DNA from 2 places in the Pseudomonas sp. FG29 genome. Region 1 is predicted to be linked to the other one. Evidence: predicted binding sites of a transcription regulator. Region 1 holds the regulator's gene; the other holds the start of a gene.
What was found. Region 1 encodes LexA, which represses DNA repair genes until DNA is damaged. Its sites were predicted from a motif close to CTGTNTNNNNANACAG; they were not measured.
Positions count from the first base shown of each region.

Region 2: the regulator LexA is predicted to act here: its motif matches at 2,300-2,315, upstream of recN (DNA repair protein RecN).

Region 1 covers NZ_JBMDJU010000001.1:563,983-573,254, forward strand. Annotated here, with positions in the region: gene ACODS1_RS02795 (DUF1653 domain-containing protein) at 1-48, shown strand, start outside; gene topA (type I DNA topoisomerase) at 153-2,759, shown strand; gene ACODS1_RS02805 (DUF6586 family protein) at 2,844-3,362, shown strand; gene ACODS1_RS02810 (hypothetical protein) at 3,443-3,682, shown strand; gene sulA (SOS-induced cell division inhibitor SulA) at 3,904-4,374, opposite strand; gene lexA (transcriptional repressor LexA) at 4,391-5,005, opposite strand; gene ACODS1_RS02825 (TetR/AcrR family transcriptional regulator) at 5,233-5,940, shown strand; gene ACODS1_RS02830 (L,D-transpeptidase family protein) at 5,982-6,509, shown strand; gene nagZ (beta-N-acetylhexosaminidase) at 6,521-7,519, shown strand; gene ACODS1_RS02840 (S-methyl-5'-thioinosine phosphorylase) at 7,525-8,262, shown strand; gene ACODS1_RS02845 (CsiV family protein) at 8,314-8,835, opposite strand; gene mfd (transcription-repair coupling factor) at 8,848-9,272, opposite strand, start outside.
Region 2 covers NZ_JBMDJU010000017.1:20,974-30,245, reverse strand. Annotated here, with positions in the region: gene fur (ferric iron uptake transcriptional regulator) at 1-382, shown strand, start outside; gene recN (DNA repair protein RecN) at 600-2,276, opposite strand; gene grpE (nucleotide exchange factor GrpE) at 2,434-3,003, shown strand; gene dnaK (molecular chaperone DnaK) at 3,103-5,019, shown strand; gene dnaJ (molecular chaperone DnaJ) at 5,137-6,264, shown strand; gene dapB (4-hydroxy-tetrahydrodipicolinate reductase) at 6,342-7,145, shown strand; partial or broken gene ACODS1_RS16925 (PmeII family type II restriction endonuclease) at 7,189-7,278, shown strand; gene ACODS1_RS16920 (DNA cytosine methyltransferase) at 7,289-8,707, opposite strand; gene carA (glutamine-hydrolyzing carbamoyl-phosphate synthase small subunit) at 8,985-9,272, shown strand, end outside.

The DNA.
Region 1 (9,272 bases):
GCTTTGATTCAGGCCGAAGTCAGCCCTATTGGTGGTGCAGAGGTCTGAGGCGCATTTCCCCGCGCTTGACCTTCACTCGGTCGCCACTATATATAGCGGGGCCTTAAGGTTACCCGCCTTCTATATTTCGCAATTCAGGAATTTTCTGATCCATGGGCAAATCGCTGGTCATCGTGGAATCCCCGGCCAAGGCCAAGACCATCAACAAGTACCTGGGCAGCCAGTACGTGGTGAAGTCGAGCATCGGCCACATCCGTGACCTGCCTACCAGCGGCTCGGCAAGCGCCACCAAGGAGCCTGCCAAGCGTGGCAAGGCCGCCGCGGAGGCGCCTGCACTGTCGCCCAAGGAAAAGGCCAAACGTCAGCTGTTCGCCCGCATGGGCGTCGACCCCGAGCATGGTTGGAAGGCCAAGTACGAGATCCTGCCTGGCAAGGAAAAGGTGATCGAGGAACTGCGCCGCCTGGCCAAGGATGCTGACACCATCTATCTCGCAACCGACTTGGATCGCGAGGGGGAGGCCATCGCCTGGCACCTGCGCGAGTCCATCGGTGGTGACGACAGCCGCTACAAGCGCGTGGTATTCAACGAGATCACCAAGAAGGCGATTCAGGATGCCTTCTCCAAGCCCGGTGAGCTGGATATCAACCGCGTCAACGCCCAGCAGGCGCGTCGCTTCCTCGACCGCGTGGTGGGCTACATGGTCTCGCCGCTGCTGTGGGCCAAGATCGCCCGTGGTCTGTCTGCCGGTCGCGTGCAGTCGGTAGCGGTGAAGCTGGTCGTTGCGCGTGAAAAAGAAATTCGTGCCTTCGTCCCGGAAGAATACTGGGAAGTGCACGCTGATCTCGGCACTGCGAAGAACGCCAAGGTGCGCTTCGAAGTCGTTCGCGAAGACGGCTCGGCGTTCAAGCCGGTCAACGAAGCGCAGGCCATGGCGGCGCTGGAGAAGCTCAAGGCTTCCAGCTACAGCGTGGTCAAGCGTGAAGACCGCCCGACCAGCAGCAAGCCCTCGGCGCCTTTCATCACCTCCACCCTGCAGCAGGCGGCGAGCAACCGTCTTGGCTTCGGCGTGAAGAAAACCATGATGATGGCCCAGCGTCTCTACGAGGCCGGCTACATCACCTATATGCGTACCGACTCGACCAACCTGTCCAACGACGCGGTGGAGATGGTGCGTGGTTTCATCGGCAGCGAATACGGCGACAAGTACCTGCCGGGCAAGCCCAACCTGTATTCGAGCAAGGAAGGCGCGCAGGAGGCGCACGAAGCGATTCGTCCGTCCGACGTCAACCTGCGCCCGACCCAGCTCTCCGGTATGGAGCGTGATGCCGAGCGTCTGTATGACCTGATCTGGCGTCAGTTCGTCGCTTGCCAGATGCCTCCGGCCGAGTACCTGTCCACCAGCGTCACCGTGGCTGCCGGCAACTTCGAGCTGCGCGCCAAGGGCCGCATCCTCAAGTTCGACGGTTATACCCGCGTACTGCCGCAGCAGAGCAAGCCCGGCGAGGACGATGTCCTGCCGGAAATGAAGGAAGGCGAGGGCCTCAAGCTGATCCAGCTCGACCCCAGCCAGCACTTCACCAAGCCGCCGGCACGCTACTCCGAAGCGAGCCTGGTCAAGGAGCTGGAAAAGCGTGGCATTGGCCGCCCGTCGACCTATGCGGCGATCATCTCCACTATTCAGGATCGCGGCTACGTCACGGTACACAACCGTCGCTTCTACGCCGAGAAGATGGGCGATATCGTCACCGAGCGCCTCGACGAGAGCTTCGCCAACCTGATGGATTATGGTTTCACGGCTGGCATGGAAGAGCGTCTGGATGACGTGGCGCAGGGCGAGCGCGAGTGGAAGCATCTGCTCGACGAGTTCTACGGCGACTTCAAGAAGAAGCTCGAGGCGGCCGAGGCAGGCGAGGGCGGCATGCGTGCCAACCAGCCGACCCTGACCGATATTCCCTGCCGCGACTGCGGCCGGCCGATGATGATTCGTACCGCCTCCACCGGCGTGTTCCTGGGTTGCTCCGGCTATGCGCTACCGCCTAAGGAGCGCTGCAAGGCCACCATCAACCTGGTGCCGGGCGACGAGATCGCCGCGGACGACGAGGGCGAGTCCGAGTCCCGCGTGCTGCTGGGCAAGCATCGTTGCCCGATCTGCTCCACGGCCATGGATGCCTACCTGCTGGACGAAACCCGCAAGCTGCACATCTGCGGCAACAACCCGGATTGCACGGGCTACGAGATCGAGCAGGGCCAGTACCGCATCAAGGGCTACGAAGGGCCGAGCCTGGAGTGCGACAAGTGCGGCAGCGAGATGCAGCTCAAGACCGGTCGTTTCGGCAAGTTCTTCGGCTGCACCAATGCCAGTTGCAAGAACACCCGCAAGCTGTTGAAGAATGGTGAAGCTGCGCCTCCCAAGATGGACAAGGTGGAGATGCCTGAGCTCAAGTGCGAGAAGGTCGATGACACTTACGTACTGCGCGACGGCGCGTCGGGTCTGTTCCTCGCCGCCAGCGGTTTCCCGAAGAACCGTGAGACGCGCGCTCCGCTGGTGCTGGAAATCGTTCCGCACAAGCACGAGATCGATCCCAAGTACCACTTCCTCTGCGATGCTCCGCAGAAGGATCCGGATGGCCGCCCGGCCGTGATTCGCTATAGCCGCAAGACCAAGGAGCAGTACGTGCAATCCGAAGTGGATGGCAAGCCGACCGGCTGGCGTGCGTTCTTCGATGGCGGCAAGTGGAAGGTCGAGGACAAGCGCTGAACCTCTGCCGCTTCTGATCGCATGCGCGCGCCGACAGTCGTCGGCGCGCGTATGATGGCTCCATCTGCAATGGAGATCGCCGTAATGGCCAAAGAACTCTATACCCGCACCAACCAGAAGATATTCTTCGCCGGGATCGCGCTGGACAACTGGCGCAAGGCAGAAGCCTCTGGCGCCTTCAACGTGCAGGCGCTGGTACAGGCCGAGCGTGAGGCGGCGTTGTTCCATCTGTACGGCAGTGTGCTGAGCCTGTGCCATGAGATCGCTGGCTACTACCGCATGGCCGACACCACGTCGACGCGTGTCGATGCTTTCCTCGATCAGACCGTGCTCGAGCGTTCTCCGAGCCCTGAACTGGCCGAGCTGGTGGAGCTGGCGCAGCAATCGGAGACCTGGCTAGCGCAGTTGCTGGCGGCCTACGCCGAGTTGTTCAAGCCGCCTCAGGAGGCGCGCAAGGCGAAGGTCGACCCCGCCATGCCACTGATCACGGCGGTGAGTCTGGATCAGGTGCGCCCCGAGCTGACACTGGACGAGCTGGATGACTACCGGCAGCAGCTCAAGGCACTGGTATTGCGCTTTCGTGAAGGCCTCAGCGAGTGCTGATCGCATTAATCTGGACAAGTGGGCTGGGGCTGTCCCCGGCCGACTGTTACAATATCGCGTTTTCGCAAAGAGACTGACCCATGCCTACATCCTTTCTGGAAATCGTCGAACTGCCCGATGGGCGTATCGCCCTGCGTCGTGCAGAGGATGAAGAGGCATTGGTGACGCTGGATTTCTCCGCTGATGCCAAGGCATTCCTGCAAGGCCAGCACGTCGAAGTGGCCAAGGCCATGCTCAACGTGGGTGTGCAGATGGCGGGGCGTATGGCTGAAGGCGACTTCAGCAGCGAGGACGAAGAGTCACCGCGCGTCTTGCACTGAATATTAGCCGCAGGTCACACGCTGCAGGCTGCAAGTAATAGCGAAAGCCCCTCTACTATGAGGGGCTTTCGCGTTTTCTGAGTATGCTTTGAGGGCGCGGCCGCTCTGCAGGAGCGCATTCACTCGCGATATGTAGAGGTTTCGCTTTGTCCGCGAAATGGGCGGAGGGTGCTCGTCCATTTCGCGGCTGAAGCCGCTCCAGCAGGTGGGGACTTCGCTGGTTAGCCCAGGCTGATGTTGAGGCTCTGCGCTTGGCCGGTTCGCGCTGCCTTGGCCAGGCGTTGGCGAGTACTGCGTTCGACCGGATGTAGCCAACTGATCACGGTGTGGCTGCGACCCAGTCTGAGGGCTTCTTCGGTCAGCTCCAGCGCACTCTGCTCCTGGCGTGGCTGCAGCAGCAGGATGCGTTCACGGTTGAGGCCGGCATCACGCAGCCAGGTCTGGGTCAGGCTGGCCGGTGGTGCTACCAGTGTCAGCCAGCGAGCATCCTGATTCTGACTCAGTTCACGCAATATGGGCGCCAGCAGGTGCAGACAATGCCCGGCAGCGCCGCGCAGTGCCAATTCACTGAAAGCCTGATCATCTTCCAGGCCTGGCAGGGGCTCGACAGGCAGTCCGTCGGCAGGCGCATTGGCCAGAAATGCGTCGAACAGGGGAAGTTGAGGGCGCTCGAACGACTGCTGCAACTGCATGGGAGCCTCCAGGGAATTATCGGCGGATCACGCCGACACTCAGACCTTCGATGATCAATTCCTGATGTTCCAGATCGACCTCGATCGGGGAAAACTCAGGGTTCTCGGCAATCAGCCAGACCTTGTTGCCCTCGCGCTTGAAGCGCTTGACCGTGACTTCGTCGTCGATACGCGCGACCACGATCTGGCCGTTGCGGGCTTCGCGTGTGGTGTGCACGGCAAGCAGATCGCCGTCGAAGATGCCGATGTCCTTCATGCTCATGCCGCGTACGCGCAACAGGTAGTCGGCTTTGGGCTGAAAGAAGGCAGGGTTGATCTGGCAGGATTCCTCGACATGCTGCTGGGCCAGGATCGGCGCACCGGCAGCGACACGGCCGATTACCGGCAAACCATCGTCGTCGTTGGCGGCGCCTGGTTCGAAGCCGGGGATGCGAATGCCGCGCGAGGCACCTGGCGTCATCTCGATGGCGCCTTTACGTGCCAACGCCTTGAGGTGTTCCTCTGCCGCGTTGGGTGATTTGAAGCCCAGCTCCTGAGCGATTTCCGCGCGGGTAGGTGGGTAGCCATTGTCTTCCAGGCAGCGCTTGATGAATGCGAGGATTTCGGCTTGGCGGGGGGTCAGTTTCAGCATGGCTGGGCTCTGTCTTTTTATACAGTGACTGGGATTATATACAGTGAAGGCTGCTTGGCAACGATCAATTTCATCCTGGGCGCAGTTGCGCTGTAACTTGCCGTCCTCAACGCTCGTCTCTGCCTGTTGTATGCTGTGACCGACCAGACGAAACCTGGCCGGCGCGGCTTGACAATGCAGTGGGCTGAAACGTATGTTTCAAACGAGTGTTTGTCAGGTGATATTTCATGGCTCAGTCAGAAACCGTTGAACGCATTCTCGATGCAGCAGAACAGCTGTTCGCGGAAAAGGGCTTTGCCGAAACCTCGCTGCGGCTCATCACCAGCAAGGCCGGGGTCAACCTCGCGGCCGTCAACTATCACTTCGGTTCTAAGAAGGCGCTGATTCAGGCGGTCTTCTCGCGTTTCCTCGGGCCATTCTGCACCAGCCTGGAAAAGGAACTGGACCGCCGCCAGGCCAAGGCCGAAACCCAGGCCACACTCGAGGAACTGCTCGAGTTGCTGGTCGAGCAGGCGCTGGCCGTCAAGCCGCGCAGCGGGAATGACCTGTCGATCTTCATGCGTTTGCTGGGCCTGGCCTTCAGTCAGAGCCAGGGGCACCTGCGTAAATACCTCGAAGAGGTTTACGGCAAGGTGTTCCGCCGCTACATGCTGCTGGTGCACGATGCCGCGCCGCGTATCCCGCCGCTGGAACTGTTCTGGCGGGTGCACTTCATGTTGGGGGCGGCGGCGTTCAGCATGTCCGGTATCAAGGCGCTACGTGCCATGGCGGAAACGGATTTCGGCGTGCACACCTCCATCGAACAGGTGATGCGCATGATGGTGCCGTTCCTCGCTGCCGGTATGCGTGCCGATTCCGGTGTCGCCGATCCCTTGCTGGCAACTGCCCAGCTCAAACCGCGCAACAAGACCGTGAGCGTACCGGCCAAGGCATGACAGCGGTGGGCTCGACCCGAGTCATCCGCTAAGCTAGCCGCATGCTGGATCTCGATCTGCTGCACATCTCCATTGCTGACCAGATGCTCTACGGCCTACAGGCCGGGCGTCTGCGTGTGCGCTGTGCCGTTTCAACGGCGCTCAACGGAGCGGGTGAGGACAATGGCAGTGGTTGCACGCCGCGCGGTCTGCATCAGGTGCGTGCGCGTATCGGTGCGGGCTTGCCCTTGGCGGCGGTACTGCGCGGGCGGCGCTGGACGGGCGAAGTCTGGACGCCCGAGTTGCATGAACAATTCCCCGGGCGCGACTGGATCCTGACTCGCATCCTCTGGCTCAGCGGCCTGGAGCCAGGGCGCAATCGCCTCGGTTCGGTCGACACCTTTCGTCGCTACATTTACCTGCACGGCACACCGGATACGGAACCCATGGGCACGGCGCTGTCCCATGGCTGCATTCGCCTGCGCAATACCGACATGTTGGCCCTGTTCGAGCGTGTACCGCTGCATTGCCGGGTGCTGATCGACGAGGCGTCCTGCCCGCAATGGTCGGCAGGCCCAGATTTTCAATAAGGAATATCCCCATGCAAGGTTCTTTGATGATGGACATCGGCGGCACCTGGTTGAGCGCCGAGGATCGCCAGATGCTGCGCCAGCCCGAGGTGGGCGGCCTGATCATCTTTGCCCGTAATATCGAGTCGCCACGCCAGGTGCGTGAGCTGTGCCAGAGCATCCGTGCCGTGCGCCCGGATCTGTTGCTGGCGGTGGATCAGGAAGGTGGTCGTGTCCAGCGCCTGCGTCAGGGCTTCGTGCGCTTGCCGGCGATGCGTGCCATCGCCGATAACGACGATGCCGAGTCGTTGGCCGAGCATTGTGGTTGGCTGATGGCTACCGAAGTGCTGGCGGTCGGGCTGGATCTGAGCTTCGCGCCGGTGCTCGACCTCGATCACCAGCGCAGTGCGGTGGTCGGCAGTCGGGCCTTCGAAGGTGATCCACAACGCGCCGCCCATCTGGCCGGGGCCTTCATTCGGGGTATGCATCAGGCCGGCATGGCGGCTACCGGCAAGCACTTTCCGGGGCATGGTTGGGCCGAGGCCGATTCCCACGTGGCCATTCCTGTGGACGAACGCAGCCTCGATGAGCTGCGCGCCTGCGACCTGCAGCCGTTCCGCCTGCTTGGTGCTGCGCTGGATGCGGTGATGCCGGCTCACGTGATCTATCCGCAGGTCGATGAGCAGCCGGCAGGGTTCTCGCGCCGCTGGCTGCAGGAGATCCTGCGCGGTGAGCTGGGCTTCGATGGGGTGATCTTCAGTGATGATCTGTCGATGGCAGGGGCCCATGTGGCCGGTGATGCCGGTCAGCGTATCGAGGCGGCGCTGCGTGCTGGCTGCGATATGGGGCTGGTGTGCAATGACCGTGCTGCGGCAGAGGTGGCCCTGGTCGCTCTGCAGCGCCTGCAGGTGAAAGCATCGCCGCGCCTGGCGCGGATGCGCGGCCATGGGCATGCCTCCACTGATTACCGAGCGTCGCCGCGTTGGTCGCAGGCTATGGCGGCGCTGCGCGCTGCGCAGTTGCTGGATTAGAAGCCATGACTGTCTACGCGATCATCGGCGGCACCGGGCTGACGCAGCTCGACGGGCTGCGCATCGACGCCGAGCTTGTCATGGAGACGCCTTACGGGGCGCCCTCTGCGCCGGTTCTGCGAGGCGATTATGCTGGGCGTACGGTGCTGTTTCTGGCGCGCCACGGCCATCCGCATCGTATCCCGCCGCATCAGGTCAATTACCGTGCCAATCTCTGGGCGCTCAAGCAGGCCGGCGCCGAGGCCATTCTCGCGGTCAACTCGGTCGGTGGCATTCCCCAGGCGATGCCGGCCGGGCATTTCTGCGTGCCGCAGCAGATCATCGATTACACCTATGGCCGTGCCCAAACCTTCTTCGAAGGCGAGTTGCAGCAGGTCACTCATATCGATTTCAGCGAACCTTACGATGCCAGGCTGCGTGCGGCACTGATCGCGGCTTTACGCAGCGAAGGGGCCGCATTCAGTGATCACGGCATCTATGGCTGCACGCAGGGGCCGCGGCTGGAGACGGCTGCCGAGATTCTGCGCCTGGAGCGTGATGGTTGCGATCTGGTGGGCATGACCGGCATGCCGGAAGCAGCTCTGGCGCGAGAGTTGGAGCTGCCTTACGCCTGTCTGGCGTTGGTGGTGAACCCTGCTGCGGGCAAGTCGAGTGCGCCGATCACCATGGAAGCCATCGAGCAGGTTCTGGCGCAGGGCATGAGCACGATCAGGTCGGTGCTGACGCGGGTGTTGCTTGGTTGAGCAAATGAAAAGGGCCGCTGAGCGGCCCTTTTCATGCGTCGGATGATGCGCTCAGAGCGGGCTGATGCGAATCAGCGCGCCCAGGCTGCCGTGATCGAGGTAGGTCAGGCTGCCGTCCTTCAGGCGCTGAGCGACCTTCATGTGTTCGCTGGTCTGCAGCAGACCATCGGCGCTGAAGTGGTTGATCCACAGTTCCAGATCCAGATCGGTGAAACGATCCTGAACGAAGTTGAGTGTGCCTTCGATCGGGTAGTGGCCGAATTGCCCATTGCCGCTGCTCACGGCGACGCGGCTGGGCGCGTTGCTCATGGTCTGGCTCCAGGCCTTGTGCAGCAATACCTGATAGCCATTGTTCGGGTTGAGCTTGGCGGCTTCGTCATTCAGTGCGGTGGCGCGCTCGTTACCGCTGATGGGCAGTGCGGTGGCGGCCCAGTCGTCCGGGGCGATCTTGGGCGCGATCACCGCTTCACCCGGTTGGCGGAACACCAGCAATTCCACCTGGTACAGGCGTTCGGCGAAGGCGCTTGGGGCGAGCAGGCAGAGCAGCAGGGCAATCAGGTGCAGTGGGCGCATTGAGGAGTCCTTCTAGTGAGTGGGCGCAAGGCGCTCGAACAGGGCTTCCAGGGTGTTGAAACGCTCTTCCGCACGCTCCATCGGTACCTGGATCTTGAAGACAGTGGCGCCTTCGAATTTGTAGCGTTTCGGTTGGGCCTGAATCAGCTTGATCAACGTCAGTGGGTCGACGCAGGTTTCCGCGGCGAACTCGATGCGGCCGCCTTGCGGGCCGGCGTCGACCTTGGTGATGCCGAGCTTTTCCGCTTGCAGCTTGAGCAGCGTCAGGCGCATCAGGTGCTTGGTCGGCTCCGGCAGCAGGCCGAAGCGGTCGATCATCTCCACCTGCAGCTCTTTCAGGCCATCCTCGTCGATGGCCGAGGCGATGCGCTTGTAGAGGATCAGGCGGGCATGCACGTCGGGCAGGTAGTCCTCGGGGATCAGCGCCGGTACGCGCA
Region 2 (9,272 bases), on a different contig from region 1:
CAAAGCTGGACTGAAGGTGACCCTGCCACGGGTCAAAATCCTGCAGATGCTTGATAACGCCGAGCATCGCCACATGAGCGCCGAAGATGTTTACAAGGCGCTGATGGAAGCGGGCGAAGATGTCGGTCTGGCGACCGTCTACCGGGTACTCACCCAGTTCGAGGCCGCTGGCCTCGTGGTTCGTCACAACTTCGATGGTGGCCACGCCGTCTTCGAACTGGCTGACAGCGGCCACCATGACCACATGGTTTGTGTCGATACCGGTGAAGTGATCGAGTTCTTCGACACGGAGATCGAGAAGCGCCAGAAGGAAATCGTCCGAGAGCACGGCTTCGAGCTGGTCGATCACAACCTGGTGTTGTACGTCCGCAAGAAGAGCTGAGGCTCCGGCTGCAATGAAAAGGCGATCCTAGGGTCGCCTTTTTCGCATCTGCATTAGCAGGCTGTTGAAGAACTACCTGCGTTGGCAATACTGCGTTAAAAACAGCCTCAAAATGCTCATTTACAGCACGTAAACTGCGCTTTTTCGGCTTTTTTTGCCTTGTCTTGCCTGTCTCGCCTACGTTTTTCAACGGCCTGCTAGCGCATCCGTTTGGGTTTCAGGCCGCCTGGGCGCTGGTAACCATCTTGCGGGCATGAGCCAGGGACTCTTCGGTCAGGTCAACGCCGCCGAGCATGCGGGCGATCTCCTCGATGCGGCCGCTCTCGTCCAGTAGGCTGACCGCCGTGGAGGTCGCACCTTCACCCCGGCGCTTGTGCACGAACAGGTGCTGATGCCCCTGGGCGGCCACCTGTGGCAGGTGGGTCACGCACAACACCTGGCCGCGCTCGCCGAGGCGGCGTAGCAGCTGGCCAACCACCTCGGCAGTCGGGCCGCCGATGCCGACGTCCACCTCGTCGAAGACCAGCGTCGGTACGCGCGAGGTCTGCGCGGTGATCACCTGAATGGCCAGGCTGATACGCGACAGCTCGCCACCGGAAGCCACCTTGGCCAGGCCGCGCAAGGGTTGGCCCGGGTTGGCACTGACCAGAAACTCAACGGCCTCCAGACCGTTGCCATTGGGCTCGGTGCTTTCCAGTGCTTGCAGCTGGATGCTGAAGCGCCCGCCTGGCATGCCCAGCGCCTGCATCTCCTGCTGGACGGCAGCAGACAGGGATTCGGCTGCGTTACCACGCAGGGCGCTGAGCTCGGCGGCCTTTTCCTGGTAGTGACGTTCATAGGCGGCCAGCTCTTCGGCCAGTCGTTCGCCGGCCTCATCGTCGGCATTCAGTCCTTCCAGTTCTTCAAACAGTTGTTGCTGCAATGCGGCGAGTTCGGTGGGCTGGATGCGATGCTTGCGCGCCAGGGTGTAGATGGTATCCAGGCGTTCTTCGAGAAACTGCTGGCGCTGCGGGTCGGCATCGAAATGATCGATGAAGCGATTGAGCTCGCCCACGGCTTCCTCGATCTGAATCTGTGCGCTGGCCAGCAGATTGCTGGCTTCGCCGAGAGCGCCACCCTGGTCGCTGAAGGCGCCCAGACGATTGAGGCTGGCGGTCAGTGCTGACAGCACGTTACCGGCATCGCTTTCGCTGCACAGATCGAGTACCTGGCGGCAGGCGCCAAGCAGCGACTCGGCGTTGCTCAGGGCCTTGTGTTCCTGTTCCAGTTGCTCCAGTTCGTTGTCGCCGAGGGCGAGGTTTTCCAGCTCTTCGAGCTGATAGCTGAGCAACTGGTGGCGGGCGCGTTGTTCGTCGCCCTGGCTGGAGATGCGCTCCAGCTCGTTGCGCGTCTGCTTCCAGCGTTGCGCGGCGAGCTGTACCTGGCGCGCCAGTTCCTGGCTGCCGGCGTATTCATCGAGCAGGCGCCGATGAGTGTCGGTCTTGAGCAGCGACTGATGCTCATGCTGGCTGTGGATATCGATCAGCAGCTCACCGAGCGCCTTTAGATCGCCTTGCGGGCAGGGGCTGCCGTTTATATAGCCGCGCGAACGACCTTCGGCGGTGATCACTCGGCGCAGGATGCACGGGCCGTCGCTGTCCAGATCGCGTTCGGCGAGCCAGGCGCGTGCTTCGGGAATGTCCGCCAGGTCGAAGCTGGCGAGAATGTCTGCCTTGTCACTTCCCGGTCGTACCACGCCGCTGTCGGCACGATCACCCAGGCACAGGCCGAGGGCGTCGAGCATGATCGATTTGCCGGCACCGGTTTCGCCACTGATCGCGCTCATGCCGGCGCTGAGTTCGAGATCCAGGTGATCGACGATGGCGTAGTTGTGAATGGACAGGTGCACCAGCATGGCGAACGCTCCCGAATTGATGTCTGGTTATTTATACAGTGTTTTTTCTGTGGCTGACAATCCTCCTTATCGCCCCTTGAAAGTTGTGGAATTGGCTCCATATAGGCGGCAGGTGCGCGATTCGGACTCGCGCCGTTTCATTCGAGAGGAGAAAGGCATGGCTGACGAACAGAACCTGGATACGCAGAACCCCGAGGCTCAAGCGGCTGAGGGCGCCGCGCCGAGCGACGACCTGGCGGCTCGCGTGCAGGCCCTGGAAGAGCAGCTGGCTGCAGCGCAGGATCAATCGTTGCGTGTGGCGGCCGAGTTGCAGAACGTGCGCCGTCGCGCCGAGCAGGATGTGGAAAAGGCGCACAAGTTCGCCTTGGAAAAATTCGCCAACGACCTGCTGCCGGTGGTCGACAGCCTGGAGCGTGGCCTGGAGCTGTCCAACCCGGACGACGAGGCCATCAAGGGCGTGCGCGAGGGCATGCAACTGACCCTCAAGCTGTTCATCGATACCCTGGCGCGCCATCAGCTCGAAGCGATCGATCCGCACGGTGTTCCGTTCAATCCGGAGCATCACCAGGCCATGGCGATGGAGGAGAGCACCAAGGTCGAGCCGAACTCCGTGCTCAAGGTGTTCCAGAAGGGCTACCTGCTCAATGGTCGTCTGCTGCGCCCGGCCATGGTCGTGGTTAGCAAGGCGCCTACCACGCCGCCGCCTTCGATCGACGAGCAGGCTTGAAATTCGTCGCAGCGACCCCATTTCTAAGTCAAGCGTTTTAGTGCTGCCGGCGCCTGCGAAACGAGGCGACGGAATAATCAAAGTTTCGGGAGAATTTTCATGGGTAAAATCATCGGTATCGACCTGGGGACTACCAACTCCTGCGTCTCCATTCTGGAAAACGGCAACGTCAAGGTGCTCGAGAACGCCGAAGGCGCTCGCACCACGCCGTCCATCATCGCCTACGCCAACGATGGCGAAATCCTGGTTGGCCAGTCGGCCAAGCGCCAGGCAGTGACCAACCCGCACAACACCCTGTACGCAGTGAAGCGTCTGATCGGTCGTCGCTTCGAAGAAGACGTCGTGCAGAAAGACATCCAGATGGTGCCGTACAAGATCGCCAAGGCGGACAACGGTGACGCCTGGGTCGAAGTGAACGGCCAGAAGATGGCGCCGCCGCAGATCAGCGCCGAAGTGCTGAAGAAGATGAAGAAGACCGCCGAGGACTACCTGGGCGAGCCAGTGACCGAAGCGGTGATCACCGTTCCGGCCTACTTCAACGACAGCCAGCGTCAGGCCACCAAGGACGCCGGTCGCATCGCCGGTCTCGACGTCAAACGCATCATCAACGAGCCGACTGCGGCTGCGCTGGCCTATGGCATGGACAAGGCCAAGGGCGACCACACCGTGATCGTCTATGACCTGGGCGGCGGTACCTTCGACGTGTCGGTGATCGAGATCGCCGAAGTCGACGGCGAGCACCAGTTCGAAGTGCTGGCCACCAACGGTGACACCTTCCTCGGTGGTGAGGACTTCGACATTCGCCTGATCGACTACCTCGTCGACGAATTCAAGAAAGAAACCGGCATGAACCTCAAGGGCGACCCGCTGGCCATGCAGCGCCTGAAGGAAGCCGCCGAGAAGGCCAAGATCGAGCTGTCTTCGAGCCAGCAGACCGACGTCAACCTGCCGTACATCACTGCAGACGCCACCGGTCCGAAGCACCTGAACGTGAAGATCTCCCGTTCCAAGCTGGAGTCGCTGGTTGAAGACCTGGTACAGCGCACCATCGAGCCGTGCCGCACTGCGCTGAAGGACGCCGGTATCGACGTCGGCAAGATCGACGACGTGATCCTGGTCGGCGGTCAGACCCGTATGCCGCTGGTACAGAAGACCGTTGCCGAGTTCTTCGGCAAGGAGCCGCGCAAGGACGTCAACCCGGACGAAGCCGTGGCCATGGGCGCTGCCATTCAGGGCGCGGTACTGGCCGGTGACGTCAAGGACGTGCTGCTGCTGGACGTTTCCCCGCTGACCCTGGGTATCGAAACCATGGGTGGCGTGATGACGCCGCTGATCGAGAAGAACACCACCATCCCGACCAAGAAGTCGCAGGTGTTCTCCACGGCCGACGACAACCAGAGCGCCGTGACCATTCACGTGCTGCAGGGCGAGCGCAAGCAGGCTGTGCAGAACAAGTCGCTGGGCAAGTTCGACCTGGCCGAGATTCCGCCGGCTCCGCGTGGCGTGCCGCAGATCGAAGTGACCTTCGACATCGATGCCAACGGTATCCTGCACGTGTCCGCCAAGGACAAGGCCACCGGCAAGCAGCAGTCCATCGTCATCAAGGCCAACTCCGGTCTGTCCGACGAGGAAATCGAGCGTATGGTGCGTGACGCCGAGGCCAATGCCGAGGAAGACCGCAAGTTCGAGGAGCTGGCCACCGCGCGTAACCAGGGTGATCAGCTGGTGCATGCCACCCGCAAGATGATCACTGAAGCGGGTGACAAGGCCACTGCCGATGAGAAGGCGGCCATCGAAAAAGCCATCGGTGAGCTGGAAGTGGCCATCAAGGGCGACGACAAGGAAGCTATCGAAGCCAAGATGAATGCGCTGTCCGAAGCCACCACGCCGCTGGCGCAGAAGATGTACGCCGAGCAGCCGCAAGGCGGCGCAGCCCAGCCGGAAGCCAACGACGCCAAGGACGCCGCCGACGATGTGGTCGATGCGGAGTTCGAAGAGGTCAAGGACAACAAGTAAGCCGAGGCTTGCTTGCGCTCCGGCATGCACCGCGGTGCATGCCTGATCCGCCGCGCGGGGGCTTGCTCCCGCGTCGGCGTGTCTGGAGGGCGCGAATTTTGAGGGTGCAGAAAAGCAATGGCTAAACGTGACTATTACGAAGTGCTCGGTGTCGAGCGCGGGGCCGGCGAGGCGGAGCTGAAGAAGGCTTACCGTCGTCTGGCGATGAAATACCACCCGGATCGCAACCCGGATGACAAGGACGCCGAAGAGAAATTCAAGGAGGCCAATGAGGCCTACGAAGTGCTCTCCGACGCGGCCAAGCGTTCGGCCTACGATCAGTACGGTCACGCCGGTGTCGACCCGCAGATGGGCGGTGGCGGTGGTGCCGGCTTTGGCGGCGCCAACTTCTCCGACATCTTCGGTGACGTATTCAGCGACTTCTTCGGTGGCAGCCGTGGTGGCTCCCGTGGGGGTGCTCAGCGCGGCAGTGACCTGCGCTACACCCTGGAGCTGGATCTGGAAGAAGCGGTGCGCGGTACCACCGTGACCATTCGCGTGCCGACTCTGGTCGGTTGCAAGACCTGCGATGGCACGGGTGCCAAGAAGGGAACCAGTCCGGTCACCTGTACCACCTGCGGTGGTATTGGCCAGGTGCGCATGCAGCAGGGCTTCTTCTCGGTGCAGCAGACCTGCCCGCGTTGCCATGGCAGCGGCAAGATGATCACCGACCCTTGTGGCAGCTGCCACGGTCAGGGTCGTGTTGAAGAGAGCAAGACGCTGTCGGTCAAGGTGCCGCCAGGCGTGGATACCGGTGACCGCATTCGCCTGTCCGGCGAAGGTGAGGCCGGCGCACACGGTGGCCCGGCCGGTGACCTCTATGTGGTGGTCAACGTGCGCGAGCACGCGATCTTCCAGCGTGACGGCAAGCATCTGTACTGCGAAGTGCCGATCAGCTTCGCCGATGCGGCGCTGGGCGGTGAACTGGAAGTGCCGACCCTCGATGGTCGGGTCAAGCTGAAGATCCCCGAGGGCACCCAAACCGGCAAACTGTTCCGCCTGCGTGGCAAGGGCGTGGCACCGGTACGCGGTGGCGCGGCTGGCGACCTGATGTGCCGAGTGGCGGTGGAAACACCGGTCAACCTGAACAAGCGCCAGCGCGAACTGCTCGATGAGTTCCGCAAGTCGCTGCAGGGCGATGACTCCCACTCGCCCAAGGCCAGCGGCTGGTTCGAGGGCGTGAAGCGCTTCTTTGGTGACGTATAACCACGGCGGCAGGCGGCAGGTGGCAGGCTTCAAGCCTTTCGCCTGCGGCCTGAGGCCTGCAGCCTGGAGCTGATTTTATGCAACGTATCGCTGTAATGGGCGCCGCCGGGCGCATGGGCAAGACCCTGATCGAGGCCGTGAGCCTGGCTGAGGGTGCGCAGCTCAGCGCCGCCATCGACCGTGCCGACAGCAGCCTGATCGGCGCCGACGCCGGTGAGCTGGTCGGGTTGGGCAAGGTCGGTGTGACCCTGGCGGGCGACCTGAGCGCCGTGATCGATGATTTCGACGTACTGATCGACTTCACCCATCCGTCGGTGACGCTGAAGAACCTGGAAGTCTGCCGTCAGGCGGGCAAGGCCATGGTCATCGGCACCACTGGCTTCACGCCTGAGGAAAAGCAGCAGCTCAGCGAAGCGGCCAAGCAGATTCCGATCGTCTTCGCGGCCAACTTCAGCGTTGGCGTCAACCTCTGCCTGAAGCTGTTGGATACTGCCGCTCGCGTGCTGGGCGATGATGTGGATATCGAGATCATCGAGGCTCACCATCGCCACAAGGTCGACGCGCCGTCCGGCACAGCCCTGCGTATGGGCGAGGTTGTCGCCAACGCGCTGGGACGTGATCTGCAGAAGGTCGCCGTTTACGGCCGTGAAGGCCAGACCGGCGCGCGTGAGCGTGAAACCATCGGCTTCGCCACCGTGCGTGCCGGCGACGTGGTGGGCGATCACACCGTACTGTTCGCCGCTGACGGCGAGCGGGTGGAAATCACCCACAAAGCCTCCAGCCGTATGACCTTCGCCAAGGGCGCGGTGCGTTCCGCGCTGTGGCTGCAAGGACGAAGTGCTGCGCTGTACGACATGCAGGACGTGTTGGGGCTGAATTAAGGCCAAAGGTCGCGGGAGGTCACCTCCCGCGCGGACAGGGAACATGGCCCGCTACGTCGAGCTGAACATCGGCGCTATCCACGAGAAGCGTATCGCCTGTCTGGCGCGCCTGAGGCTCAAAGATGTGCTCAAGCGCAGGAAGCCTATATGGCGCCAATCGCCAGCTCCAGTTGCGCCTTACGGCGTTGCTGTTCGAAGGCCTTGCGCCATTCCTCATGGCAGGTGGCCTGGTAGCGCGAGAAGCGGAAGCTGCGTGGCGCCTCCTGTGCCTTATCGGCAAGCAGATCACGTAGCAGTTTGCCAACGGCATGGCCCAGGCTGACGGGGACAGCGTTGCCAACCTGCTTGTATTGCTGGATCAATGGGCCAGCCAGTTGCCAGTGATCCGGAAACTCCTGGATGCGTTTGTATTCCTCGATTGAAAGGGGGCGATCGGCTTCCGGATGTGCCAGATCCGTTGCCGGCATGGCGGGGTGCGTCACCAGTGTCGGGGACGGCTTGTCCCAGGCAAGGCGGCGCAAGAAACCGGTCTTTCCACCTCCTGAGAAGTAGGACTTGCCCAGTGCTTCGCGTTGCAGGTTCGGGGCAAGATCACGCCAGTTCTGTCCGGCCTTGAGCAGGCGGTAGAAACGCAGGCGCTTTTCCGGGAAGTTGAGGTGATGGTGGCTATTGAGCCCTTCTAGTGCCTGGCGCACGGTGCGCCAGGTCGGTAGCCCCAGGGTGCCGTCTTCGCTGTGCGTTGGCGTAAGGAACGGCGCGGTTTTCCCATTCCGTGAGCAGACGATGATGACGCGCTCGCGAATTTGCGGAGTGCCGAAGTTGGCCGAGTTGTAGAGGTTGAACGAGCTGGCGTAGCCGGCATTGCTCAGTTTGCTCAGCACGAAGTTGAGCGCGCCACCTTTCATCTCGTCCAGGGAGAGATCCGGAAAGTCCGGGCCTCGCTGATCATGTGGGCGGTGATCCATCGGGCAGGACAGCAGGCCGCGCACGTTCTCGATCACGATGTAAGGCGGCCTGATTTCCAGGGCCAGGTCGATGAACTTCAGGAAGGCATTGCCGCGCTCGTCATTGAACGCCTTGCGCTTGCCTGCCGTGCTGAACGCCTGGCAGGGTGGGCCACCGATGATGACGTCGATTTCTTCACGAGCTACGCTGGCAGCCTCGATCACCTGCTCGGCCGTGCAGGCGTTGACGTCGCCCAGGAGCGCCGTATCGGGGCGATTCAGGGCGATGGTCTGGCGGCAGTATTTGTCGAACTCGCAGGCCAGGCGGATATCGAAACCGGCCTTTTCCATACCCAGATCAAGCCCCATGGCCCCGGAAAAGAAGCTCAGTGCGATGGGGGCGTTCTTGTCGCGCTTGGGCGCGTGATAGGCAGGATGATCCTCTGCAATCATGTGTGCTGTTTTCAATCCGTATTGGGTCACGCTTTGCGGGTCGATTATCCAGGTCTTGCCGACTCGCTCTGCGTCGAGCAGTTGGGTTCTGCAGAGCGTTCGGGTGCGCTGCGGGCTTATCTGAAGCTGGCGCGCCGCTTCTTCGATGCTGAGCTTGGTACTCATGTGGGGTTTCTCATGCGAAACCTGCAGGAGGTACCAATGGTTTCCCGGCATCTTGTAGCTGTCAACCCAGAGCGGGGAAAGGCATGGGGAAGGCGAAAGCCTTTTTGGTCTTTTCGCCTTTCGATTTCGAGGCTTTTCCTGTAAGCTTCCTGTTTTAGTGTGTCCACTAAAAGTTACGCAGAATGGCTCAAATAAAAAAGCGGGATGACCTTCACACGTCATCCCGCTTTTTTACAACCTGCGTTTGCTTCAAGCCTTGATCGAGACGGAGGTCTTCTTGACTAAGCCAGCCCCCAAACCTGCCATTTTGGCCCTTGCTGACGGCAGCATTTTTCGCGGCGATTCCATCGGGGCCGATGGCCAGACGATCGGAGAGGTGGTGTTCAACACCGCCATGACCGGCTATCAGGAAATCCTTACCGATCCATCCTATGCCCAGCAGATCGTCACTCTGACTTACCCGCACATCGGTAATACCGGTACCACGCCGGAAGACGGCGAGTCTTGCAGCGTCTGGGCTGCGGGTCTGATCATTCGCGACCTGCCGCTGATCTCCAGCAACTGG